One region of the Agrobacterium sp. 22-210-1 genome, then DNA from elsewhere that is predicted to be linked to it. Evidence: riboswitches for the same ligand, from Rfam matches in the RefSeq annotation. Region 1 holds a riboswitch; the other holds the start of a gene.
The links. Region 1 has a riboswitch for cobalamin ahead of nrdH (glutaredoxin-like protein NrdH). Riboswitches for the same ligand answer to the same signal wherever they lie in the genome.

Region 1 (7,022 bases):
CCCTTGGTGATAAGGCCAAGGACGCAAAAATCGCCTTCCTCAACCTCACCCCCTCCCAGCCGACGGTGGATGTGCTGCGTAACCAAGGCTTCATGAAGGGCTTTGGCATCGACGTTAAGGACATCAACAAGATCGGTGATGAAAACGATCCACGTATCGTTGGTCACGATGTTACCAATGGTAACGAAGAAGGCGGCCGCTCGGCGATGGAAAATCTGCTGCAGAAGGACCCGACCATCAACGTTGTCCACACCATCAACGAACCTGCGGCTGCCGGCGCTTATGAAGCGCTGAAAGCGGTTGGCCGTGAAAAGGATGTTCTGATCGTTTCCGTCGACGGCGGTTGCCCCGGCGTCAAGAACGTGGCGGAAGGTGTGATCGGTGCAACCTCGCAGCAATATCCGCTGCTGATGGCAGCCCTCGGCGTCGAAGCCGTCAAGAAGTTTGCCGATACGGGTGAAAAGCCGAAGCCGACCGAAGGCAAGAACTTCGTCGACACCGGTGTGACGCTGGTAACCGACAAGCCGGTCAAGGGGCTCGACTCCATCGATACGAAGGAAGGTCTCAACAAGTGCTGGGGCTGATGCCTCACCGTTGAAACCCGCGGGGGCATTCGTGCCCCCGCCCTTGGAGCAGAATGAATATCAGGCACGATCCGGGGGATCGGACAAAGGAACAAACGAGCGCGCCGCGCGTCCCGCAGACACGAGATTGGCCCGCTTCACAACACTTTGAATCTACGCGTCATTCTTTTGGGAAGTAGACCCTTGTTTCAGGGCGGATGCGATAGAGCGATCGGGAGGAAAATCCATGAGCGATCAGCCGGTGCGGGCTCAGCCGCATAATGAATTTGAAAATGTGCTTTCGGGAAGTTCGACGCAGGTCGCCGCTTTCGATACGCACGACAAGAGTGTTCTGGAAAAACTACAGCACTTTCTCCACTCCAGTCCGGCGGCCGTTCCGCTTATCGTTCTGGTGCTGTCTCTGATTGTTTTCGGCCTGCTCCTCGGCGGCAAGTTTTTCTCGGCCTTCACGCTGACCCTTATTTTGCAGCAGGTCGCCATCGTCGGTATTGTCGGCGCGGCGCAGTCGCTGGTCATCCTGACGGCGGGCATCGATCTGTCGGTTGGCGCGATCATGGTTCTGTCCTCCGTCATCATGGGACAGTTCACCTTCCGTTACGGCTTGCCGGCGGAACTCTCCATTCTCTGTGGCCTCGCCGTCGGCGCATTTTGCGGCTTCATCAACGGTATTTTGGTCTCGCGCATGAGGCTGCCGCCCTTCATCGTCACGCTCGGCATGTGGCAGATTGTACTGGCGACCAACTTCCTCTATTCCGCAAACGAGACGATCCGAGCCCAGGATATCGCCCAGCAGGCGCCGATCCTGCAATTCTTCGGCGCCAATATCCGTGTCGGCAGCGCGGTCTTCACCTATGGCGTCATCGCCATGGTTCTGCTTGTCGCCCTGCTCTGGTATGTGCTCAACCGCACCGCCTGGGGCCGCCATCTTTATGCTGTGGGTGACGATCCGGATGCTGCCGAACTTGCCGGCGTCAACGTCAAGCGTATGTTGACCACCGTTTATACCCTGTCCGGCCTCATCTGCGCCTTCGCCGGCTGGGCCTTGATCGGCCGCATCGGCTCGGTTTCGCCGACCGCCGGCCAATTCGCCAATATCGAATCCATTACCGCAGTGGTCATTGGCGGCCTGTCGCTGTTCGGCGGGCGCGGCTCCATCATGGGTATGATCTTCGGTGCCCTGATCGTCGGCGTCTTTTCGCTCGGCCTCAGGCTCATCGGAACCGACCCGCAATGGACCTATCTGTTGATCGGCGTCCTCATCATCATGGCTGTCGCAATCGACCAGTGGATCAGAAAGGTAGCAGGCTGATGGCAAAAGAACCCATTCTCACAGCACGCAATCTCGTCAAACGCTACGGCCGGGTAACCGCCCTCGACCATGCCGATTTCGATCTTTATCCCGGAGAAATCCTGGCCGTGATCGGCGATAACGGCGCCGGCAAATCCTCGCTCATCAAGGCGATTTCCGGTGCGGTGACGCCCGATGAGGGAGAGATCAGGCTGGAAGGCCAGCCCGTGCAGTTCCGCTCGCCCATCGAGGCGCGCAAGGCCGGCATCGAGACGGTCTATCAGAACCTCGCGCTGTCGCCGGCGCTTTCCATAGCCGACAATATGTTCCTCGGCCGGGAAATCCGCAAAGCCGGCATTCAGGGCAGTCTTTTCCGCGCGCTGGATCGTCCGGCCATGGAAAAATTCGCCCGCGAGAAACTCTCGGAACTCGGCCTGATGACGATCCAGAACATCAATCAGGCGGTGGAAACCCTCTCCGGCGGCCAGCGGCAGGGTGTAGCGGTGGCGCGCGCGGCGGCCTTCGGCTCCAAGGTCGTCATACTCGACGAACCGACGGCGGCGCTTGGTGTCAAGGAAAGCCGGCGCGTTCTGGAGCTTATTCTGGACGTGCGCTCGCGCGGGTTGCCGATCGTTCTCATCTCGCACAACATGCCGCATGTTTTCGAGGTTGCGGATCGCATCCATATCCACCGGCTCGGCAAGCGCCTGTGCGTCATCAATCCGAAGGACTACTCCATGTCCGACGCCGTCGCCTTCATGACCGGCGCCAAGGAAGCGCCGAAGGAAACGCTTGCCGCATGACGCTGAAGCTTGAAACGATCGCCGAAGACGTTCTTCGGCGGGCAGAAGGTAAATCCCGTTTTATCCTCGCTATTGCCGGTCCCCCTGGGGCCGGCAAATCCACGCTGGCGGATGCCCTTTGCGATGCTTTGCTCGCACGGGACGAAACGGCCGCCGTCCTGCCGATGGATGGCTTCCATATGGACAATGGCATACTTGAAGAGCGAGGGCTGCTGTCGCGTAAGGGCGCGCCCGAAACCTTCGACGTGCGTGGTTTTCTCGATATCGTCTTTGCCGTTCGCAAGGGCGGGCAGGAGGTGCTTGTTCCGGTTTTCGACCGCTCCCGCGAAATCGCCATTGCTTCCGCCCGCGCCATCGCGCCTGAGACCCGCTTCATCCTGGCTGAAGGCAATTATCTGCTGCTCAACGAGGCGCCTTGGACAGCGCTTTCCGATAACTTCGACCTCACCATTTTCGTTGGACCGTCCGTCGCGGTGCTTGAAGAGAGGCTGCGCAACAGATGGCAGGGCTATGGTCTTGATGCAGCTGCGGTCCACGCCAAGCTGTTTGAAAACGATCTTCCCAACGGCAAAAGGGTGATCGAGAATACCCGCCCCGCCGATATTCACATCGATATCTGGGAATAGATTAACGCTTTCCCGTCCTGTGGCGGCAAGGCGCACTTGTCGTTAAGCCTTTGTTGACCATGTGTTGAATCTTTTTGATCCACAGGGTGGGGCTTTCCTGTGTCTATTCATTGACGTGAAAATTTCCTCATATACTATATGTGGTGTTCGAGGTTCTTCCGATTCGCAAGGATTGGGAGCTAAGACGGGAATTCGGTGCGTAACGCCATTATGGCGAAGCAAGGCCGAAACTGCCCCCGCAACTGTAAGCGGCGAGCATCGTTCCGATTTGGGTCACTGGGGTCAAAAGCTCCGGGAAGGCCGGAACAGATGTTGTGACCCGCAAGTCAGGAGACCTGCCTTGAGCGCAAACGTCCACGGGCGGGGTGTCCGGAAGGAAGGTATGGCGCAAATGAATTGCGTTCGCCCTTTTCTGCCCCCTCCAGAACAAGCTTCGGGGTGAAGTCATGCCAGTGCATTTTTTTAAGTTCCTGCGCTCATCGGCGTAGAGAGTGATCTTACGCGGCCCGGAACATTTTCAGGGACACCGGTTTCCGTCCGGAAATGCGACAAACCCTCTAAGCCGTGCGCCTCACCTGAATGACAGATCCATCCACCCGATTGCGACCGCAATCGGCAATGTTGAGCCGTGTGTAAAGCGGCTTCGAAAGGGAAATTATGACCGTCACCGTTTACAGCAAGCCCGCCTGCGTCCAATGCACCGCCACCTATCGTGCGCTGGACCGCATCGGTGTCCCCTATGAGATCGTCGATATTTCTGAAGATGCGGATGCGCTCGATCACGTTCGCGGCCTCGGTTACATGCAGGTTCCCGTGGTCGTCGCCGGCGAACGCCATTGGGCGGGTTTCCGGCCGGATATGATCGGCGCGATCAGCTGAGGCGGCAGCGTGATGGGGCTGATCGTTTATTATTCCAGCCGCTCTGAAAACACGCATCGTTTCCTTATGAAGCTCGGGCGGCGCTTGTTTCGCCTGCCGCTCGGTGCTGAGGATGACGTGCCTCAGGTGTCGGAGCCCTATGTGCTCGTTACCCCCACCTATGGCGGCGGCGGTATGAAAGGGGCAGTGCCGAAGCCGGTCATCCGGTTTTTGAACGAGCCCTCCAACCGAAATCTCATTCGCGGTGTCATCGCGGCGGGCAACACGAATTTTGGCGCAGCTTTCGCATCCGCCGGAGATATCGTCTCGCGCAAATGCGCAGTGCCGTTTCTCTATCGCTTCGAGCTTCTCGGCACGGAGGAAGATGTCGCCAACGTCAAACATGGATTGGAACGATTTTGGACACGCTAACCTCGAGCGCGCTGCGCAAGGACGCCAAACAGCCGGCAGCCACAACTCAGAAACCGCTCGAAGCGGCTCTGGACTATCATGCGCTGAACGCGATGCTGAACCTTTACGACGAGAACGGAAAGATCCAGCTCGACAAGGACCGCCTTGCGGCCCGGCAATATTTCCTGCAGCACGTCAACCAGAACACCGTCTTTTTCCATAACCTCAGGGAAAAGCTCGATTATCTGGTGACGGAGGGCTATTACGAGCAGGAGGTGCTGGACCAGTACTCCTTCAATTTCGTTCGAGATCTCTATGACGAGGCCTATGCCCGGAAATTCCGTTTTCCGACCTTTCTCGGTGCCTTCAAATATTACACCTCTTATACGCTGAAGACCTTCGACGGAAAACGCTATCTGGAGCGTTACGAGGACCGCGTCTGCATGGTGGCGCTGGCTCTGGCGCGCGGCGATGAGCAGCTTGCCCGCGACCTGATGGACGAGATCATTTCCGGCCGCTTCCAGCCGGCAACGCCGACATTCCTCAACGCCGGCAAAAAGAGCCGTGGTGAACTGGTCTCATGTTTTCTGCTGCGTGTGGAAGACAATATGGAAAGCATTGGCCGCTCCATCAATTCGGCGCTGCAGCTTTCGAAGCGCGGCGGCGGCGTGGCGCTGTCCCTGACCAATATTCGCGAATTCGGAGCGCCGATCAAGCAGATCGAAAACCAGTCTTCCGGCGTCATTCCTGTCATGAAGCTATTGGAAGACAGCTTTTCCTACGCCAACCAGCTCGGTGCGCGTCAGGGTGCCGGCGCAGTCTACCTGCATGCCCACCACCCTGACATCATGCGCTTCCTCGATACCAAGCGCGAAAACGCCGACGAAAAAATCCGCATCAAGACCCTGTCGCTTGGAGTGGTTATCCCTGACATCACCTTCGAACTCGCCCGCAACAACGAGGATATGTACCTGTTCTCGCCCTATGACGTGGAGCGGGTCTATGGCGTGCCGTTGACCGAGATTTCTGTCAGCGAAAAATATCACGAGATGGTCGCCGATAGCCGCATCCGCAAGAAGAAGATCAAGGCGCGCGAATTCTTCCAGGTGATCGCCGAGATCCAGTTCGAAAGCGGTTACCCATACATCATGTTTGAGGATACGGTGAACCGCGCCAATCCGGTCGCCGGCCGCATCAGCATGAGCAATCTCTGCTCGGAAATCCTGCAGGTCAGCGAAGCGAGCGAATTCAATGCAGATTTGTCCTACAGCCATATGGGCAAGGATATTTCCTGCAATCTCGGCTCGCTGAACATCGCCTCGGCGATGGATTCGGCCGATTTCGGCAAGACGATCGAGACCTCCATCCGGGCGCTGACGGCAGTGTCGGACATGAGCCACATTTCCTCCGTTCCCTCGGTGGAAAAGGGCAATGATGCCAGCCACGCCATCGGGCTTGGCCAGATGAACCTGCACGGTTATCTGGCGCGCGAACGCATCTTCTATGGTTCTGAAGCAGGCGTCGATTTCACCAATATCTATTTCTACACCGTCACCTATCACGCCATCCGCGCCAGCAACCGTCTTGCCGTGGAACGGGGCCAGAGCTTCAAGGGCTTTGAGAGTTCCAAATATGCCTCGGGCGACTATTTCGACAAATATACCGACCGGGAATGGTTGCCCGCGACGGAAAAGGTCCGTGAGCTCTTCGAAAAAGCCGGCATTGCCATTCCAACGCAGGAAGACTGGACGGCGTTGAAGCAGAACGTGATGGCATCGGGTCTCTATAACCAGAACCTTCAGGCCGTACCGCCAACCGGTTCGATCTCCTATATCAACCACTCCACCTCTTCCATTCATCCGATCGTCTCGAAGATCGAAATCCGTAAAGAGGGCAAGATCGGCCGCGTTTATTACCCGGCTTCCTATCTCTCGAACGACAATCTCGAATATTATCAGGATGCCTATGAGATCGGCCCTGAAAAGATCATCGACACCTATGCGGCGGCCACCCAGCATGTCGATCAAGGCCTGTCGCTGACGCTGTTCTTCCGTGATACGGCGACCACACGCGATATCAACCGGGCGCAGATCTACGCCTGGAAGAAGGGCATCAAGACCATCTATTACATCCGTTTGCGCCAGATGGCGCTGGAAGGCACGCAGGTTCAGGGCTGCGTTTCCTGCACGCTCTGAATTGAGGGACAAGACAATGAACATTGCCGTAAAACCCGCGTCCCGTATCCGCGCAGTCAACTGGAACCGCATCGAGGACGACAAGGACCTCGAAGTCTGGAACCGTTTGACCTCGAATTTCTGGCTGCCGGAAAAGGTGCCGCTTTCCAACGACATCCCCTCTTGGGGAACCCTGAAGCCGGAAGAACAGAAACTGACGATCCGTGTCTTCACTGGCCTGACCTTGCTCGACACCATCCAGAACGGTGTCGGCGCCG
Region 2 (7,022 bases), on a different contig from region 1:
GCGGGGCTGTATTATTTTCTGACTGTACTAGTCAACATTTATGTTTTAGAGCCATTCTCAACTGACCGGCGCACGGGTTGAAGACCAAATGATCGACACTATTCAATATGGCAAAAACGACAGCCTGAGAGATGAAATCAAAGCCTACTGGTCCGGCCGCGCCGCGACCTTCGACCTTTCCCCCGGACATGAGATTTTTTCCGAAGATGAGCGCGAAGCCTGGCATGCCCTGCTTTTGAAGCATCTGGGACCGGGAGAAGGCCGCAAGGCGCTTGATCTCGCCAGCGGAACCGGCGTCATTTCGCACCTGATGGACGATCTCGGTTTTCAGGTCACGGGCATGGACTGGTCGGAAACCATGCTGGCGCTCGCCCGGGAAAAAGCAAAAAGCCGCGCGCGCAACATCCGCTTTTTTGTCGGCGATGCCGAAAATACCATGGAGCCGGATGAAAGCGCCGATGTCATCATCACGCGTCATCTCGTCTGGACACTGGTGGACCCACAGGCGAGCTTCGCCGAATGGTTCCGCGTGCTGAAACCGGGTGGACGGCTGCTGATCGTCGACGGCGATTTCGTCAATGTCGGCTGGCGCGAAAAACTCGTCAAGAAACTGGCTGCGGGCCTCGAACGCGCCGGCCTCGTGAAGCCGGACCAGCCGCACAAGCCGGCGGATCCGGGCAATACGTTCAACAGCATTCTTTCACGGGTCTATTTTTCCGACGGAGCGCGGGCTGACGATGTCGCGGCACTGTTGCGCGCCACGGGCTTCGAGCCCGTCGCAGTCGATCAGGAGCTAAAGGCCATCCATCGCGCCCAGTCGAAAAATTTCAGCCTGCTGAAGGGCATCCTGCGCGGCCTTCAGCACCGCTATGCGGTTTGCGCGGTGAAGCCGGATATGTCCGCGAAAGGCTGAGGACGGCCAGAGCCGTCTCATTTTTCGGCCTGCTCAAAGAGATCGTCCAGCCGGGGTTTCGCTCGGCCGGGCACATCGATTTCCCTGTAGCTCTGCGGCAGGGTCGCCTCGCCCACCTTGATCAGCATGACCATGCCCATGCCGTAATGCGGCGAGCATTTGATGCCATAAAAGCCCGGCCTGTCAAAAGCAGTCTCGAACTCGTCGTTGATGCGGCTCTTGAAGCCTTCGGCGCCTTCAGGAACCATACCGTCGATGGTCGCGGCATTGTGGCTCTTGTGGGTCGGCACGAAGCGCACACGGTCACCGGGTGCGATCTCCAGAAAATCTGGCTCAAACACCATAGGGCCTTTTTCGCCCCGGTTCAGCATTTTCACCTCAAAGGTTTCGGCCATGGCATGCAAGGGAAGGCCCGTGGCCAGCGCCAATACAATTCCGGCCAGAGCATTACGCCGCTGCACGCCAAGGCGAAGCTTTTTCAATCTCGTCATCGTGCCAATACTTTCTTTGCCTGATCGGCCATCCCATGGGCCGGCAGAAAACGAATATGGGAAAAGCCGCCTTCATCCGTGGTGACGACGGACTGCACCCCGAAAACATCGGCGATCGTCGCCGATGTGAGCACCTCGCGCGGTGCACCGGCCGCAATCACCTGCCCCCGATGCATGATGGCGACGCGGTCGCAGAACATGGCGGCGTGATTGAGATCATGCAGCGCCGCCACGACCGTCAGCCCCTGCCTGCGAACCAGATCGAGCAGACCGATCTGGTGGCCGATATCAAGATGATTGGTCGGTTCGTCGAGCAACAGAATGTGCGGTTCCTGCGCCAGGGCGCGGGCGATATGCAGGCGCTGGCGTTCGCCGCCGGAAAGGTGATGCCAGTATCGTTCCGCCTTGTCCGCCATGTCGACATTGTCGAGCGCGGCATTAACGATGGCGTCGTCATTGGCCGACCAGGCGGAGAGCGGACCGAGATAGGGGGTGCGTCCAAGTTCGACGGCCTGTCGAGCCGTAATACGCTCGGTGGTTTCGGCCTGCTGCTCCACAAAGGCCAATCGGCGGGCGAGATCACGCCGTCCGAAGGAGGCAAGCGCGTCGTCACCAAGCGTGACGTGGCCACGGCGCGGCTTGCGGATACCGGCCAGCATGGAAAGCAGCGTGCTTTTGCCGGAACCATTCGGGCCGATAATGCCCAGAAACTCCCCGGAACCGACATCGATGGAAACACCCCGGACGATATCGACATTGCCGGCATGGAAATGCAGGTCGTGAGCGGACAATCTCATGATCGCCCCCTTTTCTGCCCGAGAATGAAGGCAAAGGCCGGCGCGCCGACGAGCGCGGTGATGACCCCGATCGGCAGCACCTGACCGGGAATGACGATGCGCGAGAGAATATCGGCGACGATCATGAAAACAGCACCGGTCAACGCCGTCACCGGCAGCAACATGCCATGGCGAACGCCGACGAAGATGCGCGCCGCATGCGGAATGACAAGACCGACAAAGCCGATGGAACCAACCAACGACACCATGACCGCCGTCATGATCGCCGAAACCGAAATCAGCACCGCATAGGTCCGGCGGACCGGAATACCGAGCGAGGCGGCGGCCTGACCGCCGAAAGCGAAGGCATCCAGTGCCCGGGAATACCAGAGGCACACCGCAAGACCGGCGATGCTGACCGGCAAAGCCATCCAGACATCGGGCCAGCGCACACCGGAAAGATTACCGAGAAGCCAGAACATGATGCCGCGCGCCTGTTCGGCATTGGCGGATTTGGTGACGATGAACGAGGTCATGGCGTTGAACAGCTGCGAACCGGCCACGCCGGCCAGAATGATGGCGCTGTTGCCATGGCCGGCGCGCACCGCCAGAAGGCTGACCAGCGAGAACGCAACAAAAGCCCCGATCAGCGCCCCCACCGGCATGGTCAGAAACCCTGCCCCGATACCCAGAAGCGCGACCGCCACCGCTCCGGTGGAGGCGCCTGCGGAAATACCGAGAATATAGGGGTCGGCCAGCGGGTTGCGCAAAAGCGATTGCAGCACCGCACCGGCAAGCGCCAGCGAAGCGCCGCAACAGGCGGCGACAACGGCGCGGCTCAGACGGTAACTCCAGACGATGCCCTCATCCAGCGGCTCCAGCGGGTAACCGGCATGAAAGACACGGTTGGCGATGGTTTTCGCCACCACGTCGAAGGGAATGGCGGTCTCACCGATGGCCGCTCCGGCCATCAGCGCGACGAGCAGCAGGGCAAGCGCGGCAAAAGCCAGCCCCGCCCTGCCGAGATTGACGGAAAAACCGTTCACTTGGCGAGACCGGCGGCCGAAATCGCCTCGGCCAGCGTTTCAATGCCTTCGATCGTGCGGATGGTCGGGTTCATCGCCTGCGCATCCATGTCGAAGACATGGCCTTGCTTGACGGCGGGCATGATGCTGGCCACGGGGTCGTCTGCGAGGAACTTGTGCTTGACGGCAACGTCATCGGCCGGGAAACGGCGGCGATCCATCTTGCCAGCGACGATGACGGACGGATTGGCCTTGGCGATGGTTTCCCAGCCAACGGTCGGCCATTCCTCATCGCTTTCGATGACATTCTTCAGCCCGAGCGCCGACATGATGTAACCGGGCGCGCCATGGCGGCCCGCCACGTAAGGGTCGATATCCAGTTCGGCGCTGGAGAACCAGAAGACGGCGGAAATCTTGCCATTCGCCGAAGCGATCTTGGCGCGGGCTGCCTCCTCACGTTTCTTCAGATCGGCGACAACCTCTTCGCCGCGATCCTGCACGTTGAAGATTTTCGCGAGATCGCGAATTTCCTGATAGATCAGCTCCATGGTGAAGCCAGTCTTGCGCACGCCGTCACCGCCGCCGGAATTATCCTTGCCGACGCAATCGGCAGGCGAGGTATAAACGGGAATACCGAGTTCGGCGAATTGCGCCGGTGTTCCGACAACACCTTCGGGGCCGATCTGCCACTGGAACTGCGTCGTTACGAGATCGGGCCTCTTGCCGACAACGGCCTCAAAACTCGGATCATTGTCGGCCAGCCGCTCCACCTTGGCGTTGGCCTCCTCATAACCCTTCAAAACCGGGCCGATCCACAGCGCCGTACCCACCACCCTGTCGGCAACGCCCAGCAGATAAAGGACCTCGGTCGTGCTCTGGCCAACGGATACCGTGCGGGCGGGCGCCTGTTTGAAGGTGATGTCCTGACCGCAGCTGTTGATCGTCAGGGGATAGACCGTTTCGGCAGCATGAGCGGAAGCGGCAGGCAAAACCGCAAGCACAGCGGCCAGAAGGCCGGCATAGGCCGGCAGGCGTCCAGGATTAAACATGTGTTCTCCAGTCGAAATTAAATCGCTTGTTCCAGAGCAGCAGGCGTTAGAACGCGCAGCAACAGCGGAACGTCTTGTACGGAGAACAACGACGGGACGCAAACCAAATGTTATGAAATAACATTACAATTTCCTCCTCCGGGCTTCCCCGCCCGTAACGATGGTTCATATTTTGACGGCAGGTCTCCTGGCTCACGGATTTGCGCCGTTCATCTGCCTTCCCGCATTCCGGAGAATGCAGTGGCATGACGCCTTTAAGGCGTCACGGGGATGAGCGGCAATCCGCTTACAGTTGCGGGGGCAGCCACGGCATTGGGCGATGAAAATCACCCGCACCATGTTCCCTATTAATCCCTTCGCCTTTCGGCTGCAGGAACCGTCGTCTTCTCACATAAGGGGCAAGAGGCGAGGCGTCAATCGCCAAAGAATGTCTCCCAAGGGTGTGAAAACTGTCCTGCGACAAACGCATGCACACGACAGGAACCCAAAATGCGTGACATGAATTCGATGGGATGCGGCGCGCTTCAGCAAAGGGATGGGCCTGCCAGAGCAAAGATACCAGCAGAGCCGGTGCCTGCCGGCTGCGGTGCATTTTTTGACATCGTCGTCAGTGTTTCAATCACCACCAGCCCGGATTGCGCCAGAAAATCGGTGAAAAAACCGTCATCGCGCACGGCATCGAGCCGGACAAGCTGGTCGTCGAGATCGGCAAAATGCCGCCTGACCAGCGCGACTGCCTCGGCTTCCCCCTCCGCAACCACCGGGCCGATGATGTGGCCCCGCCCTGCCGCCCGCCGCAGCGCGAAGGCGGCCAGACGATCCGCCTCGAACAGGCCATAGCCGGTGTTTTCCCGCAGGAGACGCCGCAGCACGCCCCGGCGTGAAACGCCGAAAGCCTCCCGGTCCAGATCTTCCACGGCGGACAGATGATCTTCCGAAACCGGCTCGATCCTCTGCTTCTTGCCAAGCTGCGGCGTTTCAGTGGTGCAGCGGGGCTTGCCGCGCAGAAGATGCACCCTTTCCGTATCTCCGGTAAAACCGAGCCCCGCAAAAAGCCGCCGCGACACCTCCGTGGCATTCAACCGCAAGGCAGCGGCAGGATATTTCGCCACAAGCTGCCTGACCAGCCAGGGTGCTACGCCCTGCCCCTGCAGGCGTGGGGAAACGATGACCATGCCAAGCGTCGCAAAAGCCCGATCATAGGGAAAAAGCATGGCGGTCGCGACAACCCGGTTGATCTCGTCCAGCGCCGCAAGGCCGACACCGCATTGGCGCAGGAAACACCATTCATTGGCATGATACCGCCATCCGACAGCCATGGAGAGGGCATGCAGGTGATCCGCCTCCACATCCGCGATATCCACGGTCCGCAACTCGAAACTATCGACTTTGAGCAGCTCCATAGCAAACGGCTCTCATTCCCTCCGGCGCGGAACCTTCGGTCCCGGCAGCCCAGCCCATGACATCCGAAGATAACCGGCCCTGCCGGCAGGAATTTTCTGAAAGCACTGGAAGGACACAACAATCTACCGAAATCACCGGCATTTCAGCAGATAAACGCCGCCGGCCACTCTAAGCTTCTGCGAGGAATAATCCGGCCAGCATAAACGACCGGCCAGTGGGGACGACCAGCGGGGACGACCATGAACGCAATCGAAATCCTTGAGCGTCTCGTCGCCTTCCCGTCCGTTGTCGGCACCGCCAATGGCGATATTGCCGGATGGATCGCCGACTACCTGGAAAGCCAAGGCGCGAAAGTCTCGCTGTTGCCGGGTCCGGAGGGCGACCGCGCCAACCTCTTCGCCACGTTCGGCCCGGCCGATCGCGCCGGTTACATCCTCTCCGGCCACATGGATGTGGTGCCGGCCGGAGAACCGGAATGGTCTTCCGATCCGTTTCGGTTGAGAACCGAAAACGACCGGCTTTACGGGCGCGGAACCACCGACATGAAAGGGTTTCTCGCCATTGTGCTCGCTGCAGCACCGGCATTTTCGCGCATGGCGCTTGAACGGCCGGTGCATATTGCCTTTTCCTATGACGAGGAGGCGGGCTGCCGTGGCGTTCCCCATCTCATCGCCAGCTTGCCGCAGCTTTGTGCCCCGCCGGCGGGCGCCATCATCGGCGAACCCAGCAATATGCGCGCCGTTCGCGCCCATAAGGGCAAGGCCGCAGCGCGCATCACCCTGCGCGGCCGGTCCGGCCATTCCTCACGTCCGGATCAGGGGATAAACGCCATTCACCTGATGACCGGCATCATGGCAAAGGCGGTCCAAACCGCCGATACGCTGACGCGGGGACCTTTCGAGGCGACCTTCGAGCCGCCCTATTCCTCGCTGCAGATCGGCACGGTCAAGGGCGGGCAGGCGATCAACATCATCCCCGATCATTGCACCATCGAACTGGAAGCGCGGGCAATTTCGGGCGTCTTACCACTCGCCCTGCTGGAGCCGGTACAAAGCGCCGTCGAAGCGCTTGCCGCAACGGGCGTCGATATCGAATGGACACCGATGAGCGCTTACCCCGCATTATCGCTTCCAGCCGAAGCGCCGCTTGCTTTGCTTCTGGAACAACTGACCGGCACCCCCAACCTCGCAGCCGTCAGCTACGGCACGGAGGCCGGGCTTTTCCAGGCGGCGGGAATAGATGCCATCATTTGCGGCCCGGGCGATATCGGCCGCGCCCACAAGCCGGACGAATTCATAACCGCGGGCGAACTTGCCGCCTGCCAGTCGATGCTGGAAACACTCGGCCGCCGCTGCGCCGCTTAA

Region 2: linked by a shared signal. The riboswitch ahead of ACQZ5F_RS14990 (ABC transporter substrate-binding protein) and the one ahead of nrdH (glutaredoxin-like protein NrdH) in region 1 are both predicted to bind cobalamin.

The regions. Positions count from the first base shown of each region.
Region 1 is NZ_JBNWCI010000001.1:2,592,353-2,599,374, reverse strand. It holds gene ACQZ5F_RS13020 (sugar ABC transporter substrate-binding protein) at 1-584, shown strand, start outside; gene ACQZ5F_RS13015 (ABC transporter permease) at 811-1,893, shown strand; gene ACQZ5F_RS13010 (ATP-binding cassette domain-containing protein) at 1,893-2,675, shown strand; gene ACQZ5F_RS13005 (nucleoside triphosphate hydrolase) at 2,672-3,301, shown strand; cobalamin riboswitch at 3,435-3,658, shown strand; gene nrdH (glutaredoxin-like protein NrdH) at 3,959-4,180, shown strand; gene nrdI (class Ib ribonucleoside-diphosphate reductase assembly flavoprotein NrdI) at 4,193-4,591, shown strand; gene nrdE (class 1b ribonucleoside-diphosphate reductase subunit alpha) at 4,579-6,765, shown strand; gene nrdF (class 1b ribonucleoside-diphosphate reductase subunit beta) at 6,782-7,022, shown strand, end outside.
Region 2 is NZ_JBNWCI010000002.1:445,468-452,489, forward strand. It holds gene ACQZ5F_RS14970 (class I SAM-dependent methyltransferase) at 89-913, shown strand; gene ACQZ5F_RS14975 (pseudoazurin) at 931-1,404, opposite strand; gene ACQZ5F_RS14980 (ABC transporter ATP-binding protein) at 1,401-2,201, opposite strand; gene ACQZ5F_RS14985 (FecCD family ABC transporter permease) at 2,198-3,226, opposite strand; gene ACQZ5F_RS14990 (ABC transporter substrate-binding protein) at 3,223-4,254, opposite strand; cobalamin riboswitch at 4,415-4,650, opposite strand; gene ACQZ5F_RS14995 (GNAT family N-acetyltransferase) at 4,779-5,657, opposite strand; gene argE (acetylornithine deacetylase) at 5,898-7,022, shown strand.